One region of the Paenibacillus ilasis genome, then DNA from elsewhere that is predicted to be linked to it. Evidence: predicted binding sites of a transcription regulator. Region 1 holds the regulator's gene; the other holds the start of a gene.

Region 1 (16,539 bases):
AGCCTTGTAAATTCTATGTTAAATCTCAATGCAGCGGTCCTGAATCATAAATTATATATCAGTGATTCATTCATTCGCTTCATATGTTTGCTTCAAAAAAGCGCACCGCAAGCCTTGAAGTAAAGGCTTGTGGGACGCTTTGCTTTTTATTGCCGGGTAAATTCTGCCCGGTCAAAGTTTCCGATATATTTATAGGTGGAATCGGTTGAGTCGGTCAAAACAATATGGATCGTGAACGCCTGTGAGCGTCTCCGTCAGCTGTTCGGCTGGCGCCTGACAACCATCCGTACCCGCTTATTACGTCCACTCGTGCAACCAATCTCCTCTGTCGGCGTAATAAAAGGAAGACACACACGCTGGAAAAATGGGTCGTATTCTTCTAGTCATGCAGTCATTGTCATCAGGCAACCTTCTCCACCAAGGCGATCAACATCCTGGGGGCGGTGTACCAACCTGGTTTCACGATTGGCAAGGGCCATTTTTTCGGAAGTTATTTTTACATGTATTCGCTATAAAAATCTATTTGAAAGAAGGAAGATCGCATGATTATTACAACGACATCCACCATTGAAGGTTACCCTGTTCAAAGGTATATCGGTATTGTGACCGGCGAAGTCATTATGGGTGCTAATGTAGTGAGGGACTTTCTGGCCTCCATTACCGATATTGTCGGCGGGCGCTCAGGGGCTTACGAAAACAAGCTGCAGGAAGCAAGGGATGCAGCGTTTGTCGAGATGGAAGATCGAGCCGTGCGCCTGGGGGCAAACGCCATTATAGCAGTGGACATCGACTATGAAGTTATTCGTGAGGGAATGCTGATGGTGGCCGTCAGCGGAACCGCAGTGGTGGTATAGCCGGTACAGTGTCAATTTTCCGTATATAAGTTCTTGTCGTTAAGTTATGACAAGAACTTATATACTTTGCCGTCTTTGGTATCTCAAATCTCTTATAAATAAAAAAATCCCATCATTCATTATTGATGGGATTTTTTTAGACCTTTAATTTTGAAACGTATTTATCAACGTATTGTTGATATTCATTTTTGTTGATTCCATTCCAATTACCGCATCCAGATTTCTGCGTGTCTCTGTGCAAATTGTTGGAAGGAGACAGGCGCCTTCCCAGTCACCCTCATTACAGTATCAGTACTTACATCCTCCGCTCCTTCCTTTCGAATTTTACGGTCGAATCTGAAAAAAAAGAAGACGGTACCTGGAGTTCCGTGCATGTCTCCAAAGGTGCCGTCTTCCACTTTGGAGCAAGAGAAAGTTTAAGTCTTTCACTCTTAGTAGGAAAAGAATATATAGATAAGTTGAAATCCGAAAATGATGATACCTTCGGATCTACTAAAGGTGCTTGAACCGGGTTGATTATACCTGAATCCAAGCGTTAGCTAGTAGAAGTGCTCCCCGAGCAGCCGCGGTATCGGCCAAATCGTTTAACATCACGAAGTCATGGATGATGCCTTGGAAGCGAACAGCCGTTACTCTAACTCCGGCTTCCCGCAGTTTATTGGCATACGCTTCACCCTCGTCCCGCAATACATCGGCTTCGCCTGTAATTACCAGAGCTTCAGGAAGCCCAGCCAATTGCTCAGTTGTCGCTTGCAGAGGAGATGCGTAAATTTCTTTTCTTTGCTCCGGATCCGTTGTGTATTGATCCCAGAACCATTGCATCGCGTCGCGACGCAAAAAGTAACCTTCGGCGAATTGTATGTAGGAATCGTTGCCGAATGAAGCGTCCGTTACCGGGTAGAACAACAATTGTTTGTGAATCTTCGGCCCTTTTCGATCTTTGGCCATCAGCGTAATGGCTGCGCTCATGTTGCCTCCGACGCTATCACCGGCTACTACAATACGGTTGGTATCAAATCCGTATTTGCTCCCGTTCTCTGCCACCCAGTCGAGTGCCGCGTACACTTCTTCGATCGCTACCGGATAGCGATTCTCGGGAGATAAACTGTAATTTGTGAACACAACTGCAGATTGGGAGCCAACGGCCAATTCGCGGATCAGTCGATCATGCGTATGTGCGTTACCGAATACCCAGCCGGCTCCGTGTGTGTACAGAATAACCGGAAGCACGCTCGGTGCATTTTGCGGGCGGACAATGGTAAGAGACACACTACCCTTAGGGCCGCCGTTAATGGTCAATTCTTCTATTTCAACCGGCAATTTATTCACAGAGCCGGATTGGACTTGATCGACGACTTCGCGGCCTTTCACCGGGCCATGATCAAACAAATAGGGAGGGTTGGCTGTCGCCTCCGCAAATTGTTTAGCAGCTGTTTCGAGTACGACTTTATTTGTCATTTTAAAAACTCCTGTCTCTTCTTTGGATTTGTTAAATTAAATTTTGCAATATATTTGTGAATATAACATTTGTTCTGAGATTTGTCTTACTTTACCATAAAATAAGTGTCAACATCCATATTACCAAGTATTCACGGAAGGTGAATAGGCGTTTCAATTTTAAAATCACATTTAGGTTTAGATAGCTAAAAAAGATTCATGTAACACACAAATTAATTTAGAAATCTAATATTCCCATTGTATTTGCAAAGAACCCGGCAATGTAATTACACACATATTTGTAACTTAATAAATGATTTAGGTAGTGTTGGCAGATGTGAATTGAACAAATTGAGGAAAAAGGGGCCCTCCGAAAATGAGGTCCTAAAACTTGCCGTTACAGACAGCACGGGGATGCGTATCATCAACCATAATACTGTCGTACCCCGATAGTTCAATCTAGCGTGACGCGGATCTTGTTCATTGCCAAGCCAATCAGGAGTTTAAAACCGAAGATTTTCAGAGCGGTTGATGTGCGCAGAATATCTCTCACGCCTTCCGAACCGAAGGCGAGTAAAATACGTCACCATGCATATGCTGAATTTTGTCCCAGTTGCCGGGATTGGTCGTGTCTGGAGCGCGATGCTCCAGAATGGCCTGATATAGGACGGTTTTTTGTTCCAAATGGGCAATGTGCTGTTTGGCTTCTTCGAGCTTAACGAGCGCCGCTTCTTTATGCTCCATTATGAGTGTGTAGCGTTGCGGAATGGTCGAATCCCCTTCGAGGCAGAGGTCGACGTACGTTTTAATGACTTCAATCGGCATCCCGGATTGCTTGAGGCATTTGACGCCATGCAGCCAGTTGATCGATTCTTCGTCGAACATCCGAATGTTGTTTTGATTGCGCTGTACGCTTGGCACCAGGCCTTTATCCGTATAAAAGCGCACGGCGTGCTCGGTAAGTCCCGTAATCAGGGCGGCTTCTTTGACCGTATGCATGTGTAATCCTCCTTGGAAAATAAATTTTTGAAGACGGCTTGACTTCGTGTAACACGAAGGTAGTAGGCTTATTGTAATGCAAATCGACCGAAAGCGGAAGCCCCGCTGAGGTGCCCGATTCACGGGATTCGCGGCCGTTTGCCGTTTTACATTTGAACCATGGGAGGAATTACAATGCAAACTGTAACATTGAACAACGGAGTGAAAATGCCGATCATCGGCTTCGGTGTCTACCAAATTCCCGATGCTGAAGAATGCGAGAATGCGGTATATGAAGCGCTGATGGCCGGTTACCGCCTAATCGACACCGCCGCGGGTTATCTGAATGAGGAAGCGGTCGGACGCGCGATCAAGCGCAGCGGCGTACCGCGTGAAGAGCTGTTCATCACGACCAAGCTCTGGGTTCAGGATGCCGGCTACGAGAGTGCCAAGCTGGCGTTTGCCAAATCCTTGAGGAAGCTGCAGCTCGATTATCTCGATCTGTACCTTATTCACCAGCCGTTTGGCGATTACTACGGCGCTTGGCGTGCGATGGAAGACCTGTACCGCGAAGGCAAAATCAAAGCGATCGGTGTCAGCAACTTCCTGCCCGATCGACTTATGGACCTCATCGTGCATAACAAAATCGTGCCCGCCGTCAACCAGGTCGAAACGCACCCGTTCTACCAGCAAATCGAGAACACCGCTTTTATGAAAGAGCAGGGAGTGCAGCACCAATCGTGGGGGCCGCTCGCTGAAGGACGCAACAACATGTTTGGCAACGAAGTGCTGACCTCGATCGCGGAAAAATACAACAAGTCCGTCGCTCAGGTCGTGCTGCGCTGGCTTGTTCAACGTGAAGTCGTTGTCATTCCAAAATCAGTGAGAAAAGAGCGGATCGTCGAAAACTTCAACATTTTCGACTTTGCGTTGAACGCGGACGATATCGAACAAATTTCCACCCTCGATACGCGGAAAAGTCTTTTCTTATCGTACCGCGATCCGGAAGTCGCCAAGATGATGGGCAACTGGAAAGTCGATCTGTAAACCTTGATCCGAACTGTAAACTCATCACGCGTTTATCCTCATCTATAAAGAAAGGACAGTGCGCCCCTGTCCTTTCTTTACTTGAATTGCAAATTGTTTGTCCTGGATAGGATCGGGTCACGAAAATAAAACAAGCAGCGCCGGGAACCCCCACGCTGCTTGTTTTCATGATTTAAATTGATTACCCATCATTGTATTCAATTTCGTCCCCAATTCGCCCCCAAGACCTTTTCTGAAAAGAATTAACAAGTCATTAAAAAACAAAAAAACCCTTGATGTACCATCAAGGGTTTTCTTCATATGGAGCCTAGGGGGATCGAACCCCTGACCTCATCGCTGCCAGCGATGCGCTCTCCCAGCTGAGCTAAGGCCCCGTAAGCGACTTCTATATCATATAAAAAATCAGCAGGCATGTCAACATGTTTTTCACATTTTTTGATGACGTGCTGTATCCCTTTTACTTCTCTATATCATGTCACTTATCGATGATGAGGATGGGCGCCATGGGAGCACCGGAAGAGCACCTGGATCACGCGGAACCCCGGCGCTCTTACAGCTCCTGACCGTCCGTATCCTTGGACAGCAGGCTTTTCAGTTCCTTCATAAACATATTGATATCCTTGAACTGCCGGTACACGGATGCAAACCGGACGTAAGCCACTTCGTCGACCGGATATAACCGTTCCATCAGAAGCTCCCCGATCTGGCGGCTCTCCACCTCTGCTGCTGCGGTATTTCGCAGTGCCTTCTCAACATCCGATACGATCATATCCAGCTGGTCCACCGATACCGGACGCTTCTCGCATGCACGTATCAAACCGCGGAGTACCTTCTCCCGGCTGAATTCTTCGCGGCTTCCGTCCTTCTTCACGACGATCAGCGGCGTTTCCTCCACCATCTCAAAGGTTGTGAATCTCTTGCTGCACTGCTCGCATTCCCTGCGGCGGCGGATGGATTTATTCTCGTTGGCAGGCCTGGAATCAAGCACTTTCGTCCCGGCATAACTGCAATATGGACACTTCATAAAGTCAATTTCACTTCCTTCGTTTCAGCGTATTTTAGCCTTAATGGCGCTTAAGAAAAATTTACCAGCAAAACTTTTTTCTTTTATGTTATGAAAATGCGAAACCCGAGACATAATACTTTTACCAACCCAAGGAGGTGAACTTAACATGGCACAAAGCAACAACAACTCCAACAACCTGGTTGTTCCTCGCGCAAACGCTGCTCTTGAGCAATTGAAGTACGAGGTAGCTCAAGAACTTGGTATCTCCATTCCACAAGACGGATACCAAGGTAACATGACTTCCTACGAGAACGGTTCGATCGGGGGATACATCACAAAGCGTCTTGTAACCCTGGCCGAGCAACAATTGGCTGGTCAATTCTCCGGTCAATAATTGATTCTTCCTTAAAAAAGGAGTGTTGGACGGCTCGATGTAAGAGCCTGTCCAGCGCTCTTTTTTCATTAAAAGCCGTCCTTATACACATCCGTATATTGATTATAATAATAAATCACGCGCTGTACATAGTGACGGGTTTCCCCGATGGGAATACTCTTCACATTCTCGTAGGTTCCATCCCACATGCCCTTGTTGATCCAATTCTTGACGTTCCCGGGGCCTGCATTATAGGCAGCGATGGCGGCAATCGGATTGCCGTCCATTTCCTTGTGCAGGTTCTGAATATACCAGGTGCCGAGCTGGATATTCGCATCCACTTCATTCTTCACGCTCAGCAGGTTCACCGACGGCAGCTTGGCCATTTCCATCGCCCAGTTCGCCGTATCCGGCATCAGCTGCATAATGCCCAGCGCGCCTTTCTTGGACTCCTTGCCCGGCTTGAAGTTCGTTTCTACTCGTATGATGGAAGCCACCAGGAATGGATCAACCTCATAATAAGCGGCATGCTTCCGAATTTCATCCTTATAATGAATCGGATACAGCAAGGTCATCCAGTTCGAGCTCAGAAACAGCAGCGCTACAAAAGAAACAAACAGCAGGAGCAGCACTCTTTTTTTACGGAGCCACTTCATAACCGAACCAACCTGCCCCACAGGTTGTCCACCTGCTGCTGTGTTTCGGCCAATGTTCCGCTGTTATCGATGAGGATATCCGCCAGACGCTTCTTCTCCTCGATATCCATCTGACTGTTTAAACGCGCTTCTGCCGCTTCCCGGTTAAGATCATCGCGCACCATCAGGCGCTCAAGCTGCAGCTCTCGCGGCACATAAACGACAGCAATCTGGTCAAGATAAGAATACTGCTCCCTAGCCTCAAGGAGCAGCGGAATATCCGCTACCACGAGCCGGTCGGGATACTGCCGCTCATATGCTTCCGTCCGTTCCCGGATTTCCTGCCGGATCGCCGGGTGCGTGATCTCATTCAACACCGTTCTCTGCTCGGGATGATGGAAGATCATTTCCCCGAGTTTTTTTCGATTCAACGTACCGTCCTCAAACAGGATCGCTTGTCCAAAATGTTCGGTCACTTTACCCAGCACCGGATGACCCGGGAGCATGACTTCCCGGGCGATAAGATCCGCATCGACGAGAAGTGCTCCCTTCTTGGTCAACATAGAGGACACGGTGCTCTTGCCTGTTGCAATTCCTCCGGTTAAACCGATATTCATGACTTCACCTCATAACAGCTTCATTATACCCATGACGATTAACAAAAAAGCAGGCAAATAAGAGATAAAACGCATGCCGCCCTTGGATGCAAAGCGTAAACCAACCCTCATGCCCAGCACCAGGAATATCCCGCTAAACAAGGAAACGATAGCTGCCGTACCTAGCGGTGAGAAGCCCAGCATGGCAGCGCCAAGTCCTGCTCCGAACGCATCGAGCGATAACGCGATCCCGAGCCACATCGCCTCCCACGGGGAGATGCTGCCGGAGTCGTCCAGATCCGCTTTTGATGGACTGCGGAGAATTTGAATGACAATGCCGATCTTTGGAATCTCAAGAGAGAATACCGCCCGCTGAACATGCTCTTGACCTGCCGTGTTAACCTCACGTCGTGATTTCACTTGATAGTCAGCCGCCTTCGTTTCCATAAGGGACTGGGAAATATCCCTATTAGAAACCGGCTGCACATCAGACTCGTTTTTTCTGCGAACTTGCTGATATAGAGACCATAAGCCCAGCAGAATCAAAATGGCGGCTCCGATCACGGACGCCACAGATGGGGATAAGAACCGCTGCAACAGCGCGCCTGCCTGCATGGAGGCGCCGAGCACCAAGCCGGAACATAGCGAGATGATCAATACAGACAGCAGCGGTATCCTTGTTTTGCGCAGACCGTATGTAACCCCCGCGCCAAATCCGTCCAGGCTTAACGCCATGGCCAGCAGCGCAGACGAGAAAATATGACTGAGCACCCTTTTCCCTCCTCGTAAGCTCCACATCAAGCGGCTCATTCATGAAGAAGAGCAGCTCCATGCGCTCCACATATGTTCCACATTATATGTGTAGGGAAAGGAATGGGTGCACGCCTATTGGATTACTTCTTTACCGGCTGACACTTCGGGCAGAAATGGGTCCCCCGTCCGCCAACCACGATCTTATGAATCGGTCCGCCGCATGTATGACACGGCTTGTCCTTCCGTCCGTAAATCTGATGACTATGCTGGAACATCCCCATTTCACCCTGTCCATTGACATAGGACTTTATGGAAGATCCACCCGCGTCTACGGCTTCGGACAGTGTATCCACAATCGCATGATACAGTCGCTTGAGCTCGGCATCCTTCAGGCTGTTAGCATTACGCTCCGGATGAATCCTGGCTCGAAACAATGCCTCATCGACATATATATTGCCGATGCCGACCACATATGCCTGATTCAGCAGCACCGCCTTAATCTTCGTTTTCTTGCTGCCGATGACTTCCTTGAAGGTTCCGAATGTAAACGTATCATCCAGCGGCTCATACCCCAGCTTGGCAAGCGGAGCATGCTGGAACTCTTCCCCTGTTGCAAAGAGATGCATCGTTCCGAATTGGCGTACGTCCTTATAGCGCAGCTCCGTGCCGTCCGAGAAATGGAATATGACATGGGTGTGCTTCTCCACCGGCTCCTCGGCAGGGTACAGCCCGTAACGCCCTTCCATCCGAAGATGGGACACGATCACCAGTCCGTCCAGCAATATCCGCAAAAATTTCCCGCGGCGCTCTACGCCTTCCACGGTATGATCCTTCAACATAAACGCAAAGGCCTCAATATCGTCAGGACGCTGAATAATCCGCGGCAGATGTACGGATACATGATCTATATGCTTACCTTTAATCAATTGGTTAAGTGTTCGTTTCACGGTTTCTACTTCCGGCAATTCCGGCATAATGACTTCACCTCATCTCCCATTATACCGGAAGTTGGGACAGAGCGGGACCATGGTTTTGTGGAAAGGTATGGTGCATATGGCCCCCCTCTTCACGCCATGATCCCTATAAACAATCCTCTATCGGCTGGCACCGTGTGCAGCTTTACTTCGCTTCGTACCAGTTCTCGCCATAGCTGACTTCCGATTTCAGCGGTACCGACAGCTTCAGTGCCTGACTCATCACGTCCGGCACCAATTCCTTCATGATCTCCAGCTCATCCTCCGGCACCTCGAACACCAATTCATCATGCACCTGAAGCAGCATGCGGCTCTTCAATTGACGATCATGCAGCGCCTTGTCCATATGGACCATGGCCAGCTTGATAATGTCCGCAGCGGTTCCCTGAATCGGCGTATTCATCGCCGTCCGCTCGGCAAAAGACCGCAGGTTAAAGTTGCTGGCGTTAATCTCTGGCAGATAGCGTCTGCGTTCAAGCAATGTTTTCACATAGCCGTCTTGCTTCGCCTGCTTGACGATCACGTCCATATAACGCCGCACACCCTGGAATACCTCGAAATACTGGTCGATGAACGCCGCGGCTTCCTTCCGGGTAATATTCAGGTTCTGGGACAAGCCATAGTCGCTGATTCCATACACAATGCCGAAGTTAACCGCCTTCGCGGATCGGCGCATATTGGAATCCACCTCATCCACGCCGACTCCAAACACGTCCATCGCGGTCTTGGTGTGGATGTCCATATCGTGGACGAAGGCTTCCTTCAGCCGCTCATCATCCGAGATATGCGCAAGCACGCGCAGCTCAATCTGGGAGTAGTCCGCCGCCAAAATGCTCCAGCCCGGCTCGGACGGAACGAAGACCTTGCGCAGCTTGCGGCCCTCCTCCAGACGGATCGGAATGTTCTGCAAATTCGGGTATTGGCTGCTCAGACGCCCCGTTGCGGCAATCGTCTGGCGATAGTACGTGTGCACTTTACCAGTCTGTGATGAAATCTCCTTCAGAAGACCTTCCACATAGGTGGATTGCAGCTTGGCCAAGGTACGATACTTCAGAATCAAGCGGACAATATCGTGATAAGGCGCAAGCTTCTCCAGCACCTCGGCATCGGTAGAATAACCAGTTTTGGTCTTCTTGATGACCGGAAGCTCCAGCTTCACAAACAGAATTTCGCCCAGCTGTTTAGGCGAATTGAGATTGAATTCCGTCCCGGCAATCTCATAAATCTCATGTACGAGCTTCTCGATCTGTTCTTCAAACTCGCGACCCAGCTCCTTCAAAGCCTCCGCATTAACGGCAATGCCCTGCTTCTCCATATCGGCCAGAATTCGGGACAGCGGCATCTCCAGCTCATGGAACAGCGGCAGCATTTCATTGGAAGCCAGTTCCTTCTCCTGAACAGGTACCAATTCGGATACGGCCAAACATTTTCTGGCCATGTGCTCGCTGAGCTTCTCCATATCGGGAACCTTGTACTTTGCTCCTTTACCGAACACGTCCTCATCGGCTTGAAGATACGCAAGCCCGTATTTGGAGGCCAGGCCGCTAAGGCTTTGATTGGATTCGGTCGGGTCCAGCAGGTATGCAGCCAGATGAACGTCGAATGCCGCGCCGGCAAAAGCGATGCCCTGCCAATGGAGGGCCAGATCAATGCGGTGCAGATCATAACCGCGTTTAGGGATCTCACTGTCGGCAAGCCAAGTACGGACAGGCTCTGCCTCTTCCGACTTCAGAACCTCAAACGGAATGAAGTACTGTCGTTCCTCTGTAGCGAGCGCGAGTCCGATCACCTCGGCATGATGAGGGTTGTCCCCATGCGTCTCTACATGGAGTACGGTCACCTGGGTCAGATTATCGGCAACCTCCTTAAGCCCCTTTGTGTCCACAAGGGTCACGTCAATCTTCGCTTCGGGCTTCGATTCAGCCGCATCTCCGCCCATTCCGCTTGTGCTCAGGTTTAACCGTTCAATTAGCGATTTAAACTCCAGCTTCGCCAGTGCAGGTCCTGCCGTCTCTTCATTCAGGCCTGTAAATGCCATTTCATCCAGCGACTGCTCCAGCGGTACTTCGCGGAAGATCGTAGCCAGCTTCTTGCTGAGTATGGCGGAATCGGCATGCTCTTCGATTTTCTCTTTCATCTTGCCCTTCAGTTCATCTGTGCGTGACACCACGGCTTCAACGGACCCAAATTCATGAAGCAGCTTCAGGGCAGTCTTCTCACCCACTCCAGGAACGCCAGGAATGTTATCGGAAGCATCGCCCATTAGTCCCTTAAGGTCGATAATCTGATCAGGCGTCAGGTTATATCGCTCCTTAATCTGTTCCGGTCCGTAATACTCGATATCGGTAACGCCCTTGCGGACCATCGCGATCGTAGTATGCTCCGAAGCCAGCTGCAGCATATCCTTATCCCCGGATACGACCATCACCTTCCGGCCGGCTTCGTCAGCCTGACGAGTAATGGTGCCGATAATGTCATCGGCCTCATAACCGCCGATTTCAAACTGGGATACGCCTAGGCCTTTCAGCAGCTCCTTCAGCAAAGGGAATTGTCCGGAGAGCTCGGGAGGTGTCTTCTGGCGACCACCCTTGTAATCCTGAAAATCCGCATGCCGGAAGGTTTCTTTGCCTGCATCGAATGCGACCATCATATGGGTCGGCTTATGCTCCTCAATCAGGCGAAGCAGCATGGTTGTAAAGCCGTAAACCGCATTCGTCTGCTGTCCGCTGGCATTAGTCAGCGGCGGCATCGCGAAGAATGCCCGGTAAATGATATTATTTCCATCAATTAAAATCAGCTTGTCCATAGAACACCTCGCACCAATATAACTTCCTTTCCACATGATAACATAGGTTACCGTCAATTCCGAACAATCCGTTCGATTCACGATGATTTCCTAATCATACGCAAAATAACCCCACAAAGTGGAGCCTGTGCTTCGATGCTTATTCCAAATACTTTGCGGGGCCCCCAATATATAAATGCGATTAAAGAATTGCTTCCGCTTCGCTGGAATTTTCTAAATTCTCGCAAAAAAACGCCAGCTTTCGCCAGCGTTTGACTAATTCATTATGCTATTGATTGAGGTCGGGACGGTGACCCGTTACAAGGTACACGGTGCTCTCTCCAATGTTCGTCGCATGGTCGGCGATCCGTTCAATGTAACGGCCCACCATGATCAGCAGCATCGCCTGATTGGCCGAATCCGGATCGGAGGTTAGATGCGCATACAGATCCTGCAGAATGACGCTGTACAAATGATCGACCTGATCGTCATCCTGGGCCATTTTATAAGCCAGATCCGTATTTTCCGTCAGATAGGACTCGATGGATTCCGAAACCATCGCACGCACCAAATCCGACATCCGCGGAAGATCCACCAAAGGCTTGATCAGTTTCTGGCCTTGCAGACGGATCGTAACTTTAGCGACATCCCGAGCCAAGTCTCCCATACGCTCCAAATCGCTGGCGATTCGGAAAGCAACCAAAATCCGGCGCAAATCCTTCGCCACAGGCTGCTGGGTCACGATCAAGCGGGAGCCGATGTCCATGATCTGCTCTTCCATTGTGTTTAACTGCACATCATTCTTGATAACCGCCTGCGCTTTCTCCGCATCCAAGGTCTGGAGAGACTCTACGCTGCTTGCCAGTGCCTCCTCCATATGCTTGCCCATATCCTGCAGCAAGGTTTTCAGCTCATCAAGCTGCTGATCAAACTCAATTCTCCGGATCATATGTGATGCTCCTCCTATCTACTTTTAAGAAAGATCATAGTCGTGATAATGGCTTAACCGAAACGGCCCGAGATATAATCCTCGGTACGTGCATCCGACGGTGTCGAGAACAGCGTATCGGTGTTTGCGGATTCAACCACTTCGCCATTCAGGAAAAACACCGTCTGCCCGGATACGCGTGCAGCTTGATGCATGTTGTGCGTTACCATAACGATGGTATATTTGCTCTTCAGCTCTTGCACCAGCTCTTCGATCTTCAGCGTCGAGATCGGGTCCAGCGCGGACGTGGCTTCGTCCATCAGCAGGATATCCGGCTGTACGGCAAGTGCCCGGGCAATGCACAGACGCTGCTGTTGGCCGCCGGACAAGCTCAGCGCGGACCGCTTAAGATAATCTTTGACTTCATCCCACAGCACGGCTTGTTTCAAGCTTTGTTCCACGATTTGATCAAGCTCCGCTTTACTGCGGATCCCGTGGAGACGAGGCCCGTAGGCGATGTTGTCATAGATCGATTTAGGAAACGGGTTCGGCTGCTGGAATACCATCCCTACCTGCTTGCGCAGGGCTTCAACGTGGACTTCCTCGCTGTAGATTTCGGTCCCGCCGATTTGCACGCTGCCTTCAATCCGTGTGGAAGGAATCATGTCGTTCATCCGATTCAGCGTACGCAGCAGCGTTGACTTACCACAGCCCGACGGTCCGATGAACGCCGTCACCGTTTTCTCCGGAATGTCAAGATCCACGTTTTTAAGCGCATGGTACGTGTCGTAGTAAAGGTTTAATTTCTTAATCTGTATGATGGATTCCATATCTTATTCATGTCTCCTTTTTCACGATTAGATCTGCTTATGCGTATCTTAGATGTTCTTCGAATACTTGTTCCGGATCCATACGGCTGCAATGTTCATGATGAACAGCATGATGAGCAACAGAATAATACCCGAAGCCGCCAGTTCGTGGAAAGCCTCACTTGGTCTTGATACCCAGTTAAAGATCTGGATCGGCATGACAGTAAACGAATCAAGCAGATTTTCCGGCAAGAAGGCCACGTACGTTAAGGCACCAATCATGATCAGCGGTGCGGTTTCGCCGATCGCACGAGACAAAGCCAGGATAACCCCGGTCATAATTCCTGGAATCGCTGACGGGAGCACGGCGCTGGATACCGTTTGCCATTTCGTTGCGCCCAGCGCATAAGAAGCATCGCGCCGGTTCTTAGGCACGGCGCGAAGCGCCTCCTGAGCGGCAACGATAATAATCGGCAGCACCAGCAGCGTCATCGTTAATACCCCGGAGAGCAGGCTGCGGCCAAGATTCATGCCGCGTACAAAAATCGCCAGTCCCAGGATACCGTATATAATAGAAGGAACCCCTGCAAGCGTACTGATATTCAGCTGAATCAGCCGAACCCAGCGGCTGCGTCCTGCATACTCTTCGAGAAAGATCGCTGCGCCCACGCCTAATACGAAGGACAGCGGGGCCATGAGCAGAAGCAGATAAACCGTGCCGACAATCGGCGATTTCAGTCCTGCTTTATCCGCGATACGTGACGGAAAGTTGGTGAACAGATCAGGTGAGAGTCTGTGAACACCATCCATCACGATCGTGACAATCAAAGCCATCAAGGCAAGAATACCGATACTGGTACAAGCCAGGAATATCATGTGCAGCGTCTGGTCACTACGGCGTCTCCGGTTGATTCCTTTGCTATCTCCCAGATTCAATTGTTCCATCTAGTATTCCTCCCTGAAGCGGCGAGCGACCCACTGCGCCAATATATTAAGCAAGAAGGTGATGACAAACAAGGTCAGACCTACCGCAAAAATCGTGCCGTATTCAATCGTTCCGCGCGGAACATCACCCATACTTACCTGAACGATATAAGAAGTCATCGTCTGAATGCTATCCAGCGGATTCAGCGTCAGCTGCGGCGTAGCGCCGGCCGCAACCGTTACGATCATCGTTTCGCCAATCGCGCGCGAGAATGCCAATACGAAGGATGATACGACCCCCGACAGAGCGGCAGGCAGCACAATTTTCAGCGCAACCTCAAATCGGGTAGCACCCAGCGCGTATGCTCCGTGACGAAGGCTTTTAGGTACCGCGCGCATCGCATCTTCACTTAGAGACGAAATCATAGGCAGGACCATGATCCCTACCACAATACCCGCACTTAGCGCATTGAATATACCCATATCGGGAAAAATCTTTTGAAGGAATGGCGTTACCGTTTCAAGCGCAAAATATCCATAAACAATCGTTGGTACACCAGCCAATACCTCGAGCACTGGCTTTACAACCCCCCGAACCCGGGCAGGAGCGTATTCATTAAGATAAATAGCGCATGCCAAGCCGATAGGCACTGCGAATAAGATCGCAATGCCTGTAATCAGCAATGTGCCGCCCAGCAGGGGCAGCACGCCGAATTCTTTTGGAGGGAGAATCGGACTCCATGTCGTTCCTGTCAGAAAGGACCATACCGGTACTTCCTTGAAGAAGATCACGGATTCCTGTAGAAGCGTATATACAATACCGATGGTAGTAAACACCGAAAGCATGGCACACAAGCCGAGCAGGATTGGAATGATTTTGTCTGAGGTGCGCGTTTTGCTTCGACGGAATATCATGCTTTTTGTGTTTACCGCCACGGGTGAAGTTTTGTTCATTCTCCTCTTCCCTTTCTATCGGTTGCCCGAAGGGTTCCCTTCGGGCATGTAGTCTTTAAATTATTTTGCCAACTTGTCTTTTTCTTCTTTGTACTGTTCATCTTGAAGCGGTACGAAACCAACTTCGCCAGCAAGACTAGCGGCATTATCAAGGTAGAAGTTCATGAACGCATTCACTTCTGGACGCTCAAGCTCTTTATCGTTAACATAGAGCAGCAGTGGACGGGACAATGGAGCATAACTGTTATCCTTGATCGTTTCCATGCTTGGAGCTACAGTAGCCGTACCGTTATCGATCGGAACCAGCTTCAATTTGTCTTGGTTCTCTTCATAGAACGAGAATCCGAAGTATCCGATGGAGTTCTTGTCGCCGGCAACCCCTTGTACAACTGCGTTTGTATCGGCACTGAACGTAATTTGGCTATCGTTTCTGCTTGCTTGCGCTTCACCGTTGATCGCTTCTGTGAAGTAATCGAATGTTCCGTGGTCTGTACCTGGCGAGTAAATTTTGATTTCCTCTGCCGGCCATCCTTCACGAACGTCAGCCCATGTTTTTACAGTGCTGTTCGGCTCATAAATTTTCTTAAGCTCATCTACGCTCAATTTATCTACGAAATCATTGTCCGGGTTAACAACAACGGACAATCCGTCATAAGCTACCAGGACCTCATGATAGGTAATGCCTTTGGATTTTGCTTCTTCAGCTTCACTGTCTTTAATTGGACGGGATGCATTGGAAATTGGAATCTCTCCATTATTGAAGCGTTTGAATCCGCCACCTGTTCCGCCTGTTCCAATCGGAATGCGGACATCCGGGTTAGCTGCGCCGAACTCTTCAGCAATCGCTTCGGTTAACGGGTGCAGTGTGCTGGAACCGTCAATTTCAATCGTTCCTGACAAAGCTGTTGCAGTACTTCCTTCGTTTTGCTGTGCTGAACCGTTGTCTGTAGTTTCTCCGGAAGCACCGCCGGAAGTTGTTCCTCCTCCGCATGCCGCCAAAAGCGTGCTCAGCATTAACACCAATACGAGAATACCTGCTGGTTTACGACCCCTTCTTTTAAACAAACGAATCCACTCCTTCAAAATGGTTGTTGTCTCTACTTCCTACTTACAATATTGATATTAATCCCGGAATGTAATAGCAGTTTCTGAGAAATGTAAACGCAGTGTAAAATATTTAATAAAAGTAGAGTTATAGATTCGAACTTTCTTCCATGATCGAATTTTCACCGGTGTTCATTCCGGCAAGCTCATCCTTGACCCGCTCCACACGTTTCACGGTTTCCTCGGCCAGTTGATAAACGTGATTACCGGACTTCTGAACCTCTTGAACGGCGTTGTCCATCTCATTAAACATCTGGGCACCTTCCGTTACATACCCCTCGCAGGATTGGATTTCCCTAAGCGATGAAACTGCCCCCTTGGCTGTATCTGCTGCCAGGCGCTGGATGTGCTCGAGCAGCTGCGATATGTCCCCTGACAGCTT
Region 2 (16,539 bases), 3.8 Mb from region 1:
TCCACGATTACATCGCACTGCATCGCCAATTCGCGCAGCTTCGGCTGCCTCAGCAGCGCTTCAAAGGTGAAGCCCGTGTAGGCCCATACACTTTTCCCGGGACAGAGGGTTCTGAGCTTGCGTACAAATACCGTGCATTCCTCCGGCGAGAAGAACGGGTCTCCACCGCATAAGGTCACGCCATCCAGCAAGGGGTTGTCGATGATATCCTGCAGGATGGACGCGGACAACTCTTCTGTAAACGGCTCCCCCGCTTCAAAGTCCCAGGGATCTGTATTAAAACATCCGGCGCACGCATGACGGCAGCCGCTCACGAATAGAACTGCCCGAAGTCCCGGACCTTCATTGATGCTCTCGGGAATGTATCCGCACACATTCACAGATGCTTCACCCGATCCCTGACCTCAGCCTGCTTGGCCGAATTGAAGCGCTCGGTATAATTGCCCGTTAAGTATCCCGTCACTCTCCGCAGCCGCTGGAAGTTTCCATCCGCCTCCAAGGCGCCGCATCCAGGGCAAGCACTTCCGATAATCCCTTCGTAGTTGCATGCCGGACAACGGTCGACGGGATGGTTTACAGAGAAATATCCAATGTTCTGCTTCAGCGCAAACTTCACGATGTCCTGAAAAGCAGCCGTATTCTGCCTTGCGTTGCCGTCCAGCTCCACATACGAAATCGCTCCTGCATTACACAGCTCATGGAAAGGAGCTTCGGAACGGATTTTGCGGTACGCGGCCATCGGATAGTACACCGGAATATGAAACGAGTTCGTATAATATTCGCGGTCTGTCACACCCTCGATCACCCCGAAGGTTTGCCGGTCCAGCTTCGTGAATTTTCCGGACAACCCTTCTGCCGGCGTGGCAAACAACGTGATGTTCAGGTTATATCTTTCACTGGCTGCATCGCAAAACTGGCGCATATGCCGGATGATCTCAATTCCCAGAACGCGACTGTTCTCATCCTCTCCGTGATGCAGTCCGGTCAACGCCTTCAGGCATTCGGCCAGCCCGATAAATCCAAGCGCCAGGGTACCGTGCTTAATCAGTTCGCGTACCTTGTCCTCCGGGGCCAGGGTTTCGCCGCCTTCCCACACGCCTTCCCGCATCATAAAATCCGACGCTTTGGCCGGTTGGTCGGCCTGCAGCTCGTAACGGTGAATCAAACCCTCTACCGCAATGGTCATATACTGATCCAGCTGCTCATAGAAGAGATTCAGGTCAGGCATATCCCGTTTCCCTTCGATGATGCCATGCTCAATGCCGAGACGAACCAGATTGATCGTATTAAAGGATAAGTTGCCTTTGCCGCTCAGGCGGTTTCGCCCGAACCGGTCTGAAATTGTCCGTGTCCGGCAGCCCATGGTGGCAATAATCGTGTCTGGCTCGTCCGGGTTATAGTAGACCAGATTAAACGACGCATCCACATTGACAAAATTCGGGTAGAGCCTGCGGCTGGAGCACTCAACGGCTTTCAGGAACAGATCGTAATTGGGCTCCCCTTGCGCCTGGTTAACCCCTTGCTTGCACTGAAAAATATGCTGCGGAAATATCGGCGTCTCGCCGCCGCCGAGCCCTTTCATCGTGGCATCCAGCAAAGCGTGGGATACCAGCCTACCTTCGGTTGACGTGCACATGCCGTAGTTCAGCGATGTAAAGGGAATTTGCCCGCCGGCCCGGCTGCTCATCGTGTTTAAATTATGGATCAGGGATTCCGCAGCCTGCTTTACTTCATTTACCGTTTCGTTATATGCGTAGTGATATATTGTCGGGTACATGTCCTTCAGTAGCCCATTGTCTATGTATATTTCGTTATCCTGAAGAGCTCGTTCATATGACCAATCCTCTCCATGCTCCGCTTCCCCGAAGTAGGCAAGCCCTTTGCGGAAATGCCGACGAAACGATTTGCCGACATACGGCGCTAGATCCCAATCGATTTTATTTCCGGACACGCCGCCGAATTGACTGTTCTGCTGGGATTGAAAGATGATGGCCACCAGCGCCATCGCGGTCATGATGCTCTGCGGCGGCCTGACCGATCCGTTACCGGTATTGAAGCCCTTGGCCAATAGACGGTCAAATGGGATGAAAATGCAGTTCGTCGTTCCGAGTGCATACTGGTCCAGGTCGTGCACGTACACATAGCCATCCCTCACCGCTCTCATGAGTTCTCCAGGCAGGATGAATTTGCTTGCCATCCATTTGGCGTACTCGGAGCCGATCCGACTCATTTTTCCACTGAAGGATTCTCCGTTCAGATTTGCATTCTCCCGGAGCAGATCCAGATTCGTTACCCCAATCACATCCCTGCTGATCTTGTAGAGTTCTCCCCGCCGCATCCGCTCCAGATCACGGGTTTCCCTGTAATGTTGATAAGCTGACGCCACCTTTGCGTATCCTGTACTTTGCAAATGCTCGACAACGATATCCTGAATTTCCTCCACGCTCACCTGTTCCATACCCGCGGTGGCATGAGCAACCTCATCCCCAATCCGCAAGGAGGCTTCCTTGCGGGAAGCACCCTCAACCGCAATAAATGCTTTATCCACCGCCTCCACGATCCGGCTTATCTCAAAATTCACCAGGCATCCGTCTCTCTTCATAACTTTCATGAATATAATCAACTCCTCGTCTACATCTCATCAACATACTATATATAGTTTTATTTTATTAATTTACATCCATATATAGTTTAATGCTGTGAGATAGATCACGCTTATTAATCCGAGAAACGGATCAGGCGATTCCTGAAAACATCCAAGAAGGGCCTGATACCCAACAGCAAAAAGGCACTCGAGCGATCATATCGATCACATCGGGTGCCTCTTGGTTTAGCTGCAGTAGGATTAACTTTCGGCAGGCGGCATCGGGGTTGGTGTCGGCTTAGCATAACCTGTGCTGTATTTTTCGTCGATTGCGATCCGAATCTCCATCAGACTCTTGCCCTCGCTGCTCATTTTGGCAGATTCCACGGCAATGTCCAAGCAAACCCCGCAGCGGGTGCCATGATCGTCCCACACCACGCTGCCGTCCTCCTGAATCTCATCAATAAAACAGTTCAGGTTGCTCTCATGACCGGCACTGTCCCCGCAGCCGCAATAACAAGGAATATATTTCAGGACATCACTCACCTGGGCGGATAATGCATAGATCGTTTGGAGCTCGCTGGTCTGGCTCTTCAAAAAGGCAGGCAGCTCGTCTATCGAGGCCGTCGCCTCCTGGATATCCCCATTGGACAGCTGGGTCTGATGCCCATGCTCATGCACGGCCTCGGCCTGTCCATTGGAGACCTGTTCCGAAGCGCTTTTTCCCGAGCAGCCGCTCAGCACCATGCCGACGGACAGCAGCAGGATGGCAAACCGTTGTTTCCCTGTTTTCATCATTCATTTCCCCCATTTGCGCGGCCGTAGTTACCATTCATGTTAATACGACCCTATTCTTCGCGTCGTAATCGCTGATTATGTGCGATCTTGGCTTCGTTCCCCTGCTCCGTCGCCTGATAGAACACCCGGCGGGAGAGCTCCTTCGGCAAATATTCCTGCTTGACGTAATGGCCCGGATAATCGTGCGGATACTTATAGCCGACATGTCCCAGCTTCACCGCCCCCGAGTAATGCGCATCACGCAGATGAAGCGGAACCTCTGCCGATTTCACTTCATCCATGGCGGACATCGCCCGGGATATGGCTGACACAACGCCATCGGATTTCGGGCTCTCCACCGCAAACAGGATGGCCTGGGCAATGTTAAGCTTGGCTTCCGGCCACCCGTTGTTCCGGTAGGCATCAAGTGCACTCACCGCCTGCACCATCGCTTGCGGATTGGCAAGTCCGATATCCTCGCTGCTGGCAGCAATCAAACGGCGGATGAACACCATCGGGTCCATCCCCAGCTTTTCGACCGCATACAAGAACCAGAACAAGGCCGCATCGCTGGAACCTCGAATGCTCTTATGAAAGGCGGATAGCACGTCATACTGCGTGGACTCGTCCGCCTTGACGAGCGGCTTGCGGATCGATTCCTCGGCCACTTCGAGCGTAATATGAACCGTACCGCCTGCATCAGGCGGGGTCGTCATCGCCGCCAGCTCAAGCGCATTCAGTGCACGCCGGATATCCCCGTTCGCCATGGTTGCAATATGCTCCAATGCTTCCTCATCGGCCTGGAGATCCATGAAGCCAAGACCTTTATCTGGGTCGGATAGCGCGCGCAACATGGCGATCATGGAATGGTTCTTAGTCAGCGGCTCAAGCTGGAACAAGGTTGAACGGCTCATCAAGGCCCCATTTACGTAATGAAAGGGGTTCTCTGTCGTCGCGCCGATAAATATAATCGTCCCGTTCTCCACGGCAGGCAGCAGCGCGTCCTGTCTTGAGCTGTTAAAGCGGTGAACCTCATCCAGAAACAGGATCGTTTTGGTGCCGTACAGGCTGCGGTTGCTTTGGGCTTGCTCGATGACTTCCCTCACGTCCTTAACCGAGGCTTCCACCGCATTCAGCCGAACGAAGTACCCCTTCGTTTGCTGTGAGATAATATGGGCCAGCGTTGTTTTGCCGCATCCCGGCGGCCCGTACAATAAAATGGAAGAAACCTGGTCTGCCTCTATGGCCCGTCTAAGCAGCTTGCCCGGACCGATAATGTGTTCTTGTCCTATATATTCATCCAGCGACGAAGGGCGCATCCGATCGGCCAGCAGCCGGGAATCACGGTCCCCTTCACGCCCGATACTGAATAAATCCATTGCTACACTTCCTTGTCTGATATCAATGCAAAGATAGCCGGTTTCAATCAAATCCGTCAGCCTCTATCATACCATATTCGATTTCGTTATGCCTGTAGCTAGCCTATGAGATCCAATCTGGTGATTCGAATAATCCATCGATATTCGCTGCTCGTTTAACATGATAACCAACTTTTATCTTTCCAGAGCGTTCAATATTATAGGAGACTATAGAGAATCCTTATCCAAGGAGAGTGGCTATGACAACTCGCAAGAAGTCCAAACGTAATTTATCAAACGGGGCTATCAATATGGGGATCAGTTTACTTGGACTCTATACCCATGTTAACCATAACAATCTATTAAAAGAGATCTTTGGGCCCGAATACCTCGACGATGAGAGACTCGCGATTAACCTGCTGTATGCCATCCTCATCTTGCAGTTCCTGGTCGGCCTTTATGCCTTCACTCGTTCATCCATCATTCTCTATGAATATAAGCAGGGCATCCGAAATGAGGAAGAGGACGAGGTTTCATTATAAACGTATCACTCGAATACCACGCACGAAGGGAGGCTATTGAATTGAAACGAAAGCCTATGCGAAAAATGACACTCTTCATCATCCTGGCAACTGCAGGTTCCATCCTCGCTGTATGGACTTTGATCCGGTTTATCGAAAATCTGGGCTCTTCCTACCAAATGCTTGGTTAGGCACAAGCACAACAAAATGACCCGCAGAGACAAGCACATGCCGACATGTACCACCCCACGGGACATTTTCCGTTCTTTCCTCTTCACGCTTAACGTTACTTCGTTAGTAACACCATCTCACCTTACTCCGCAGGCCAGCCGCTGGCCGTAATTTCTGAGGTCTCCGTCATGATATACGAAGGCAGCGGCTCCCCATGCAGCAGCCACAGCTCATGCAGTGCCCGCGTACATCCCACATACATCAGCTTGGCATCCCAAGCTTTCTCCGCGTAATGCGCCTGATCTGCATCCGCCACCACAACCGCATCGAACTCAAGCCCCTTGGACAAATAAACAGGAAGCACGGAATAACCGCCCTGATACGTTCCTTTGCTGCCATCAATCAGGTTCAGCTCCGGCCATTTCGAACTTAACCCCTCATGCAGCTCTTGCGCTTCTCGCAAGGTCCGAGTGAGTATAGCGACCGTCCGATATTCCTTAGCGATGAGTGCCTCCATCGCCCGTTCCAAATCTCTCGTTCTGGATTTCGCCGAATCATAAGGAATCAAGCGAACGGCATCGCCGCTTCGGAATACGGGTACGGCGAGCAGATCACTGCTAACCCCCTTCTCCAAAATGCCGTTCGCAAATTCGATAATCTCCATCGTGGAGCGATAACTGCGTGTCAAGGCAAAATAGGCTGTCTCCTCTTCCTTGAACAGGGAGCTCATCTCTTCCCACGCATGAACGCCGCGATAGGCATGAATGCCCTGCGACAAATCACCTAATATAGTGAAGGAATGTCCTCTGACGAACAGGTCCAGCACAGCCACCTGGAATGGCGAGAAATCCTGAGCCTCATCAATAACGATATGGTCAAAACGCTGCTCTCCGGTAATATCATTCAATAAACAGTGGAAATACAGCAAGGCAGGCAAATCCTCTTCGCGGACCACGTTCTTCTTCAAATCTTTACGCGTTGCGGCGAGCACCTCGGGCGGAATCAGAGCGGATAGCTCTTCAAACCACGATCCGGTTGCCTTAACCGCCCCAAACAATTGTTTATATAGTGAGACCGGCTCAAATTTAGGCCATCGGTTTGCATAAGCCTTTTCTCGTTGAGCCGCTTTTTTCTTTCGTTCTTTCATCAAGACCGCTGATGGCGATTTCTTCAGTTCCATCTCGACCCAGCGGTGCAATCTGGCCAGCAGCCGTTCCTTCCGTTTTGCTAATGGGTATGGTTTATATTCCTGGTAGAACCATTCCGCGATCGTCTCCTGTTTCAGAACGGCCCCCTCCCATGGAGAGAAGTCCCCGTCCGGGAGAGCTTCGGATTCGATAGCCACCACGCAGCGCCGGATGATCTCCATCAGTCTCAATGAGCCTTTATAGCGCCCGCTGACATTATCGTCAATATCCGGTGTCCCCTGACCCGGCTCCGTCTCGAACCATTGATGAAGCGTGTGGGTATGATCGTCCGAAGCGAGCTGAATATCGAGCAGCTCCGCTGCCCAATCGCCAAAGGTCCGCTGCTGTATATCACCGACTCCGAGCTCCGGCAGCACGTCGGATATGTAATCCAGAAACATCAGGTTGGGCGCGAATATGATCATTTTCTCCGCGGTTACCTGCTCTTTGTACTGATAGAGCAAATAAGCCAGCCGATGCAGTGCCACCGTCGTTTTTCCGCTTCCCGCCACCCCTTGGATGATGAGGGCGGTGTTTTTGGCTGCCCGGATGATTTTGTCCTGCTCGGCCTGAATCGTGGACACGATGTCCCGCAGCCGGTTATCCTTGTTCTCCCCGAGACGGTAAACCAAGAACTCATCGGATACCGCAGGCCCGCCGCTTTCCCGATTGTACGTATCCGATACCCGTTCCAAAATTTGCTTTCGGATCACGACGTTGCGTTTTAAATACACCAGCCCCTCGATGATTCCTTCGGGTGCTTCGAACGAAGCCGGGTCGGTACCGCCGGTAAACGAATAAAAAAGACTCGCAACCGGCGCTCGCCAATCAATCACCATCGGGTGATCCCCGGCATCTTCCTTATCGAAGCCGATCTTCCCGATGTAGAGCGGTTTCTTTGCTCCCGTACCGCTCTCCTGAAAATCCAGCCTCCCGAAGTAAGGCTCCGGCAAACTTTTGGCGAGGGCCTGCCGTTTCTCTTCACGCCCCGCTTCGAGCACCTGCTCCGTAAAATCATGGCCCGTGTATACCGGAATCCCGCGCAAACGTTCAAGCTGACGGTCAATTTCAACGATAACCTCGTTTAGCCTTGACTCTTCTTCTTGATAGGCACTTTGAAAAGATTCTGACACTTTCAGTTACCTCCTAAGAAACATATTTTTTTCGCATCGAAAGTCTGGCTTTAAGGGCCGTGACACAAAAAGGAGTTCCATTGTAGCACACCTGGCCCGGATATACTAGCAAAGCTCTGTCATCGGAATCCCATGGTGCCGGCTTGCCATCATAATCGTTTCGTCAATGACCATAAAAAAACGCAGCGTCCCTTGCTTGGGACACTGCGTTTTATTAACCACGCTAACCTTTGCCGAAAGGCTGTTTCTCCCTGCCTTCCGTTTGTCTATCGTTTTCTCGATCCGAGTTTGAGTTTGTCTAGATGCCTGTTACAACGAGACGCCGCCTTTTTCGAGCAGTTCTTTCACCGTCACGCTGACCATAATAAGTCCGGCCACGGGCGGAACGAAGGCATTGCTTGCCGGCGGCTGCTTCGCCTTCCGGATTTCAGGGGCATTCTCGGGTACGATCTTCTCCGTAACGTCCTGGCGGGGTTTCATCGGCTCCTCTAGAGAGAATACGACCTTGACCCCTTTCTTGATGCCATCTTTGCGCAGCTTGGTGCGTACAATACGGGCAATCGGGTCCATGGAGGTTTTGGAGATGTCGGCTACCTGGAACTTCGTGGGGTCCATTTTGTTGGCTGCCCCCATGCTGGAGATGATCGGAATACCGCGCCGCAGGCATTCCTTGATCAGGTGCACTTTATAAATAATCGTATCCGATGCATCAATCACATAATCCAGTTCGAATTTAAACAACTCTTCATACGTTTCTTCAGTGTAGAACATGTTCAGGGCAATCGCTTCACATTCCGGATTGATCAGTTTAACCCGATCCACCATCAGATCCGCTTTCTTCTGACCTACCGTGGTCGTTAACGCATGTATCTGCCGATTGATGTTGGTGATATCCACCACGTCTTTGTCGATCAGAATGATACGGCCGACCCCGGTACGGGCGAGGGCCTCCACCGCAATGGCGCCCACGCCGCCGATACCGAGCACCGCCACGGTGCTGTTCTTCATGACTTCAAGGCCTTCAGGCCCTATGGCTAATTCCGTACGGGAAAATTGGTGCAGCATAATTCAAGCAACCTCCTTTTTCAAGAACAACAGGCTTATTATTTCTCGTCGCCCGGCTTCTTGGCGAGTTTGATATGCAGCTGCTCCAGTTGTCCTCCGTCCACCTGGGAAGGAGCGTCCATCAACAGATCCGTTGCGCTTGCCGTTTTCGGGAACGCAATCGTTTCACGCAGGTTGGTGCGTCCGGCAAGCAGCATCACCAAACGGTCCAACCCGAAGGCGATTCCGCCGTGCGGAGGAGTGCCGTACTCAAAGGCGTCCATAAGATAGCCGAATTTGTCGTGCGCCACTTCCGGCGACATACCAAGAGCCGCAAACATTTTCTCTTGGATCTCGCGTTTGTAAATCCGCATGGAACCGCCGCCTACTTCGTATCCATTCAGAACGATGTCATATGCTTCTGCGCGTACGGCAAGCGGATCCGTATCCATCAATTCCAGATCTTCGTCTTTTGGACGGGTGAACGGATGATGCTCGGCCACATAGCGTTTCGCTTCTTCATCATAACTGAACAGCGGGAAGTCCAGCACCCAAGCAAACTTGTATTCGTTGTCGTTGATCAGGCCAAGCTGACGTCCGATTTTCAAGCGGAGCGCGCCTAGGACATCGGCAACCACTTTTTTATTGTCTGCGGAGAACAACAGCAAGTCGCCGTCTTCGGCACCCGTACGTTCTCTTACCGCTTCAATTTCCTGTTCGCTGAAGAATTTCACGATAGGCCCCTTAAATTCGCCTTCTTTCACTTGAATCCAGGCAAGACCCTTCGCTCCGTAACGGGCTGCGTATGGCCCCAGATCGTCAATTTCCTTACGTGTCCAAGTCCCGCAGCCTTTAGCGTTCAAGCACTTCACTTCGCCGCCTTTTTCAATGACGGAAGAGAATACTTTAACGCCGCTGCTTGCAACGATATCGTTCATTTCGATCAATTCCAAACCGAAGCGAAGATCCGGCTTGTCGGAGCCGTATTTGCCCATCGCATCGGCATAACTGATACGCTGGAATGGCGTTGCAAGTTCAACGCCGATGGTTTCCTTGAACAACTTCACCATCAGCTGCTCCATCATGTTAAGGAGATCGTCGCGTTCCATGAAGGACGTCTCGATGTCGACCTGGGTAAACTCAGGCTGACGGTCAGCACGCAAGTCTTCATCACGGAAGCAGCGTGCGATTTGGTAGTAACGCTCAAGCCCGCTCACCATAAGGAGCTGCTTGTAAATTTGCGGAGATTGTGGAAGGGCAAAGAATTCACCTGCGTGTACGCGGCTCGGTACGAGATAGTCGCGTGCGCCTTCCGGCGAGCTCTTGGTCAGAATTGGCGTTTCCACATCCACAAAGCCTTCGTCATCGAGGAAGTCGCGGAATATTTTCGATGCTTTGGAGCGCAGCATCAGCGTTTTTTGCATCTCTGGACGGCGCAGGTCGAGATAGCGATATTTCAAGCGAAGCTGCTCATCCACCTCCACGCCGTCTTCGATAAAGAACGGAGGTGTTTTGGCTGCATTCAGCACTTCAATGCTTGTCACTTGGACTTCGATTTCGCCAGTCGGCAGGTTCGGGTTGAACGTTTCAGGATCACGTTTTACGACTTTACCGGATACGGCCACCACGAATTCGCTGCGGACCTTATCAGCGACGGCCAAAGCCTCGCCGGAGAAATCCGGGTTAAATACGATTTGCATGATGCCGCTGCGATCGCGAAGATCGATGAACAGCACGCCGCCCAAGTCGCGGCGGGTCTGTACCCAGCCGTTCAGTGTTACAGTTTCTCCAATGTTCGCGGTTGTCAGGTGACCGCAATGATGCGTCCTTTTCATCGTTTATCATTCCCCTTTAATATAATGAAGTCGCTTCATGCGACGATTAAACCAATTCTTGAACCAGACGATCCAATCTCACCGTACGCTGCTCGCCGGTCTCCATCGACTTGAGGGCAATTTCTCCTCGTGCCAGTTCGTCTTCACCCAAAATGGCGGTATAACGAGCTTGCAAACGGTCGGCGGATTTCATCTGGGCTTTCATTTTCCGGCCGAGGTAATCGCGTTCAGCAGCTACCCCTTTGCTCCGCAGTTCGTAGATCAATTTTGCCACTTCCTGCTCGGCAGCTTCACCCAGCGCCACCAGATAGACATCCAGCGGTTTGGCGGCCGACAGATTGACCCCTTGATGCTCCAGAATCAATTGGATTCGCTCAAGACCAATCCCGAACCCGATGCCAGGCTGATCCGGTCCGCCAATCTGATCGACCAGTCCGTTGAACCGTCCGCCGCCGCCTACCGTATCAATCGCGCCGATGCCCTGGGCCTTGAATTCAAATGCGGTATGCGTATAATAGTCCAATCCCCGAACAAGTCTTGGATTGATCTCATACTCGATGCCCATAGCGTCCAGATACCCTTTCACTTTTTCAAAGTGCGTGCTGCATTCCTCGTCCAGGCTGTCCAGGATCGAAGGCGCATCACCGAACTTCCCTTGGTCCTTCTTGCAATCCAACACGCGCAGCGGGTTGCGTTCCATGCGCGATTGGCAATCCGAGCATAGGTTCTCTTTCATCGGTTCCAGGAAAGCAAGCAGCGCACTGCGGTAAGCCGCCCGTACCTCAGGCGTCCCAACAGAGTTAATCTCTGCTTTTACCCCATTCAGCCCAAGCTCCTTGTAGAAGCTGTATCCCAGCGCAATCACCTCGGCATCGATAGCCGGATCTGCCGTCCCGAACACCTCGACGCCGAACTGATGGAACTGACGGTAACGTCCAGCCTGTGGACGCTCGTAGCGGAACATGGGACCCATGTAATACAGCTTCGTGACGTCAGGCTCCCCATACAGCTTGTTTTGCACGTAAGCCCGGACGACGCCTGCTGTTCCTTCTGGACGAAGGGTCATGCTGCGATCCCCTTTATCCTTGAACGTATACATTTCCTTCTCTACGATGTCGGTGGTTTCGCCCACCCCGCGTTCGAACAACTCGGTCTGTTCAAAGATCGGTGTGCGGATTTCGCGATAGTTGTATCTCCGGCACAAATCGCGTGCCTTCTCCTCGATAAACTGCCATTTCTCGACGGCACCTGGCAGGATGTCCTGCGTGCCTGTTGGTTTCTCGAATTTCTCGTTTGCCATCTTCATCCCTCCACGTCCTATGACATCTTCACCTTTTGAACATGTCCCTTACCTTGATCTGGTTCATCACTTAGAACTAACTTAGAACTAACTATGGAAAAACTCCTAGGGAGTCATTTCGCAATACGTCGTGAAAACTAAAAAATCTCCCGCCCCGTTGTTCTAAGACAACAGGGACGAGAGATATCATATAATCACCCGTGGTACCACCCACATTCCGGCGTTGACACACCCTACAGTGCGTTCAACCATCCGCTTCATCCGTTTAACGCCCGGCCGCGCAGTTCGGCTACTGTCTATCCCACCGGGTAACCGGTGCTTGCTTCGCCGTCTGTTCTCGGGGAGGTCATTCGTCCACTCATCAAGCGAATCCTTACAGCCAAAGGGATTCTTCTCTGGTCTTGTGGGGATGGAGTACTTGTTCCCGTCATGAAATCTGTTATTCATAAATATAGTATACCCAAAACATTATATTTTTAGATTCTAATGAACTGCCACACTAAAGTCAAGAAACTTTGTTGAATTTCCCCGAAAAAAGAAAAAAACCTACAAACCACGTTGTAGGTCCAAAACATATATTATATAAAAAAGGGGGTCATGCTGTTATTATAAACAGGGAATATTAAAGGAACATTGAACAAACATTACAGTTATGTTACAAGCGAGAAAGCGCTTTTACTATTAAAACCATGAAAGGGCTGCTCCAGCAGCGGAACAGCCCTTTTTCGTTCCCAGGGATACGCGGCCCCACGAGAATGAATATCTTTTATCTTCAATAAGGGGATAACGCTGCCGGCTTCTTCGCTAATTAATCAAATCGCTCCACATAAGCGTTATTCGCCCGCAAATCATGCACAATCTGATCGTAATCCTCGTCCCTTACCTTAACGGACAGCGTATATCTCAGATCATCATAGTCCCGGTCGGTCACGTCCGCTTCGCGCCATGTGTCGCCCAGCGTGTCATCGCCGTGCGGCCGATCTTGCGCTATATCGCGGCTGGCATTGGCATCCCGGGAGCCCACGATAACCCCGGGAGCCCCGACGACTCCGCCGGGAGCCCCCATCGTTGTAGCCCCTGCGGTCGCTCCACCCGTGCCGGAATTACCCCATGGCACCAGCGGCACGAGGATATTCCCTCCACCTCGAACCGGATCCTGAAGCTGTCCCACCTCCAGCTGCTCCGTGTTGTACGTTAACAGCTTTGTCCTTGCGCCTTCCGCGTCGTCTTCCGTTCTGAAATAAGCTTGAATTTGTCTAGACATGTCCATTCCTCCTTTTTTCAACCCACTTGTTTGAAAGACCGGTATAACATGGACAACCATTGCAGCTTGCAGCTGCTATCCACTTACAGTGCCTTTAACAGCTCGCGCACGAAGGCTGGCTCGTCTTTCGGCGTCCGGGAAGTAATGAAGTTGCGGTCCACGACGACTTCCTCATCCTTAAAGTTTGCGCCGGCATTTACCATGTCATCTTGAAGCGGAGGATAGGAAGTAATCGTTCGTCCCTTCAGCAGGTCGGCACTTGCCAGAATTTGCGGCCCGTGGCATATCGAGGCAATCGGTTTGCCTGCCTTGTCCGCTGATGCAACAAACTGCAATATATGGGAATCCAGACGCAAATTTTCCGGAGAAGAGCCGCCTGGAATAACCACCGCATCATAATCGTTTATATTGACGTCGGCTATGGCTTTATCCGTTGTATACGATGCCTTGCCTTGTTTACCCTTTACCTCTTGTCCTTGCTTCAATCCAATAATATCAGCTTGATGCCCCGCTTCCTTCACGGCATCATAAGGAGTTTTCATCTCGGAATCTTCGAATTGGTCAGCTAGTAGAAATGCAACTTTACTCATCTGGCATGTCTCCTTTCATGATCGTCCTCGATTTGTTATTACCCTGGAATGTCCTTTTTATAACAGCGGAATGGACGGAAGTCCTACGATCTACACCGTTCAGGTACAGTACATGGGCATTACAAGGACTCTAAGGACTCCCGGTTTATGAGTGAAATAAAAAAAGGCCTGAAATGTTCTCAGGCTCTGCTACGTCGTCACCAGAAGTGACTCACTATCCTATTTAGCTCTACGATCTCGGCAGCTGCTTCCGCATATTTCCCTTTATGCTAATGAGTTGTACAGAATCTTCCGAAGCCGTAACCATGCGTTCTGTGCTCGCTGCTTCCCTAATGTCTCCGGACCCGACCATCGTAGGCAAACTGCTCCATATCGAAAATTTGGGAGGTTGACGCATAACGAACACGACTCCTTTTTAAGTGTGAATACCTAACAAGCGATTATCCACTCAGGATGCCCCAACTCTCCAATATGATGCATGCTGCCCGCCTATTTAACCGTTTATGATCTGCTGTCAATAATCAGGGTTACCGGTCCCCAATTGGTTAGCGACACGTCCATCATAGCTCCGAATATCCCGGTCTCAACCTGCAATCCCTTCGCTAAGAGCTCGCGGTTAAAGGATTCGTACAATGCATTCGCTTCATCCGGTTTGGCGGCGGCCATGAAGTTCGGACGTTTTCCCTTGCGGGTGTCGCCATAGAGCGTAAACTGGGATACCGACAGAATGGCTCCGCCCACGTCCTGGACACTAAAATTCATTTTTCCATCCTCATCCTCAAAAATCCGCAGCCCTGCAACCTTCTCGGCAAGGTATTTGGCATCCTTCTCTTCATCCTCGTGCGTAACACCAACCAGCACCATCAATCCCGCTTCAATCTTGCCAACGATTTCATTGTCAACCGTGACTTGCGCATGCTTACATCTTTGAATAACCACTCTCATTGGTTTAGCTCCTTCATTTCCATAAGAAAAATGTCTATCAATGTACTCTCTAAGAAGACAGACCGCGTTTAGCGGTAGTTTTTCTTGCGATATTAGGCAGCAGAGCCTCCGAAGTCTATACTCTGATATCTTAAAATAAAACGGCCTGTCTCCCGCAGGATAACAGACCGCCCATTCGTTTAATATCCGAGACTATCCATGTCCATGAACCCCGGTGTCCGTTAACCACGCAAGCGTGCCGTCATAGCCATTACTGCATGATTCGATGAACGGTATAAACATCCTTCACCCGCTTGATTCGTTCCACAACGGAATGGAGGTGATCCGTATTGCGGATCAAAATCGTCATGTGGATCATCGCCATTTTGTTCTTATCAGATCGGCCGGTCACAGCGGAAATATTCGTCTTGCTCTCTGACACCGCCTGAAGAACTTCATTTAACAGTCCGTTACGATCATGGCCCGTCACTTCGATATCGACGCTGTAATTAGCCTCAACGGCCGTTTCCCACTCCACTTCAATCACGCGCGCGGCATCTTCGCCTTCACCCATGGACGGCAGATTGGCACAATCCGAACGATGGACCGATACCCCGCGTCCGCGGGTAACGTAACCGACAATATCATCGCCGGGAACGGGATTGCAGCATCTCGCAAAACGTACAAGCAGATTATCAATCCCCTTAACGCGAACGCCGTTAGTCGGACGGCTTCGTTTCTCCGCCGGCTTGATTTCCTTCATCTCGGAGGTCAATTCAAGCTGATTCGCTTCCTCCTGCTCCTTACGGAGCTTCTCGGTCACTTTGGTGCAGATTTGAGCGGCCGTGATCCCGCCGAAGCCAACCGCGGATAACATATCCTCGATATCATTAAAGGCAAATTTCTTGGCCGCCTCCATTAATTTATCATCGGTCGTCCACTCGGACACATCAAGACCGAGGCGCTTGATCTCGCGCTCCAGCATCTCGCGCCCCTTCTCCACGTTCTCTTCCCGCTTCTCTTTCTTGAACCATTGCTTGATCTTACTGCGGGCATGCGAGGATTGGGCAATCTTCAACCAGTCCTGGCTAGGACCGTATGAATGTTTCGATGTTAAAATTTCCACAATGTCTCCGGTCTTGAGCTGATGATCCAGCGGAACAATTCTGCCGTTGACCTTCGCACCAATGGTGCGGTTTCCTACTTCAGTATGAATTCGGTAAGCAAAATCGAGAGGGACGGAGCCTGAGGGCAGCTCGATCACTTCGCCTTTTGGCGTAAACACAAAGACCAAATCAGAGAAAAAGTCCATCTTCAAAGATTCTACAAACTCCGAGGCATCCTTCGTCTCATGCTGCAGTTCCAATATTTCACGGAAGAACGTCATCTTATTATCGAAGCTGCCTCCGTTGCCTGCGGAACCTTCTTTATAGGACCAGTGTGCTGCAATACCGTACTCCGCCGTACGATGCATCTCCCAGGTCCGGATCTGAACCTCCGTCGGTTCCCCGTTCGGTCCAACCACCGTCGTGTGAAGGGATTGATACATATTCGTTTTTGGCATGGCGATATAATCTTTGAAACGGCCAGGCATCGGCTTCCACAGGGTGTGGATGATCCCCAGCGTAGCATAACAATCCTTAATATTGTCCACAATAATGCGGATTGCAAGGAGATCATAAATTTCGTTGAATTGTTTGTTCTTGACCGTCATTTTCTTAAACACGCTGTAGATATGCTTCGGTCTACCGGATAAGTCGGCTTGTATGCCCATCTCGTCAAGCTTCTCACGAATACAGACGATGACGTTGTCGATGTATTGCTCTCGTTCGGCCCGCTTCTTGTGCATCA

The links. Region 1 encodes NrdR, which represses ribonucleotide reductase genes. Its sites were predicted from a motif close to AACACNATATATNGTGTT; they were not measured.
Region 2: a site for NrdR is predicted at 2,646-2,663, ahead of ACETK5_RS19970 (anaerobic ribonucleoside triphosphate reductase). Genes of this name have one in related genera too.

Annotation. Positions count from the first base shown of each region.
Region 1 covers NZ_JBHDJG010000001.1:587,540-604,078, reverse strand. Annotated here, with positions in the region: gene ACETK5_RS03070 (YbjQ family protein) at 543-854, shown strand; gene ACETK5_RS03065 (alpha/beta hydrolase) at 1,371-2,312, opposite strand; gene ACETK5_RS03060 (MerR family transcriptional regulator) at 2,841-3,290, opposite strand; gene ACETK5_RS03055 (aldo/keto reductase) at 3,465-4,316, shown strand; tRNA gene ACETK5_RS03050 (tRNA-Ala) at 4,618-4,690, opposite strand; gene nrdR (transcriptional regulator NrdR) at 4,867-5,340, opposite strand; gene ACETK5_RS03040 (alpha/beta-type small acid-soluble spore protein) at 5,489-5,716, shown strand; gene ACETK5_RS03035 (lytic transglycosylase domain-containing protein) at 5,785-6,351, opposite strand; gene coaE (dephospho-CoA kinase) at 6,348-6,947, opposite strand; gene ACETK5_RS03025 (MntP/YtaF family protein) at 6,957-7,697, opposite strand; gene mutM (DNA-formamidopyrimidine glycosylase) at 7,820-8,653, opposite strand; gene polA (DNA polymerase I) at 8,799-11,459, opposite strand; gene phoU (phosphate signaling complex protein PhoU) at 11,728-12,387, opposite strand; gene pstB (phosphate ABC transporter ATP-binding protein PstB) at 12,441-13,196, opposite strand; gene pstA (phosphate ABC transporter permease PstA) at 13,245-14,120, opposite strand; gene pstC (phosphate ABC transporter permease subunit PstC) at 14,121-15,014, opposite strand; gene ACETK5_RS02990 (PstS family phosphate ABC transporter substrate-binding protein) at 15,114-16,118, opposite strand; gene ACETK5_RS02985 (methyl-accepting chemotaxis protein) at 16,246-16,539, opposite strand, start outside.
Region 2 covers NZ_JBHDJG010000001.1:4,415,559-4,432,097, forward strand. Annotated here, with positions in the region: gene nrdG (anaerobic ribonucleoside-triphosphate reductase activating protein) at 1-380, opposite strand, end outside; gene ACETK5_RS19970 (anaerobic ribonucleoside triphosphate reductase) at 377-2,611, opposite strand; gene ACETK5_RS19975 (PCYCGC motif-containing (lipo)protein) at 2,846-3,382, opposite strand; gene ACETK5_RS19980 (replication-associated recombination protein A) at 3,433-4,740, opposite strand; gene ACETK5_RS19985 (hypothetical protein) at 4,980-5,261, shown strand; gene ACETK5_RS19990 (hypothetical protein) at 5,303-5,431, shown strand; gene ACETK5_RS19995 (HelD family protein) at 5,554-7,731, opposite strand; gene ACETK5_RS20000 (tRNA threonylcarbamoyladenosine dehydratase) at 8,041-8,796, opposite strand; gene aspS (aspartate--tRNA ligase) at 8,835-10,610, opposite strand; gene hisS (histidine--tRNA ligase) at 10,657-11,910, opposite strand; gene ACETK5_RS20015 (hypothetical protein) at 12,719-13,174, opposite strand; gene ACETK5_RS20020 (type 1 glutamine amidotransferase domain-containing protein) at 13,258-13,764, opposite strand; gene dtd (D-aminoacyl-tRNA deacylase) at 14,266-14,709, opposite strand; gene ACETK5_RS20030 (RelA/SpoT family protein) at 14,960-16,539, opposite strand, start outside.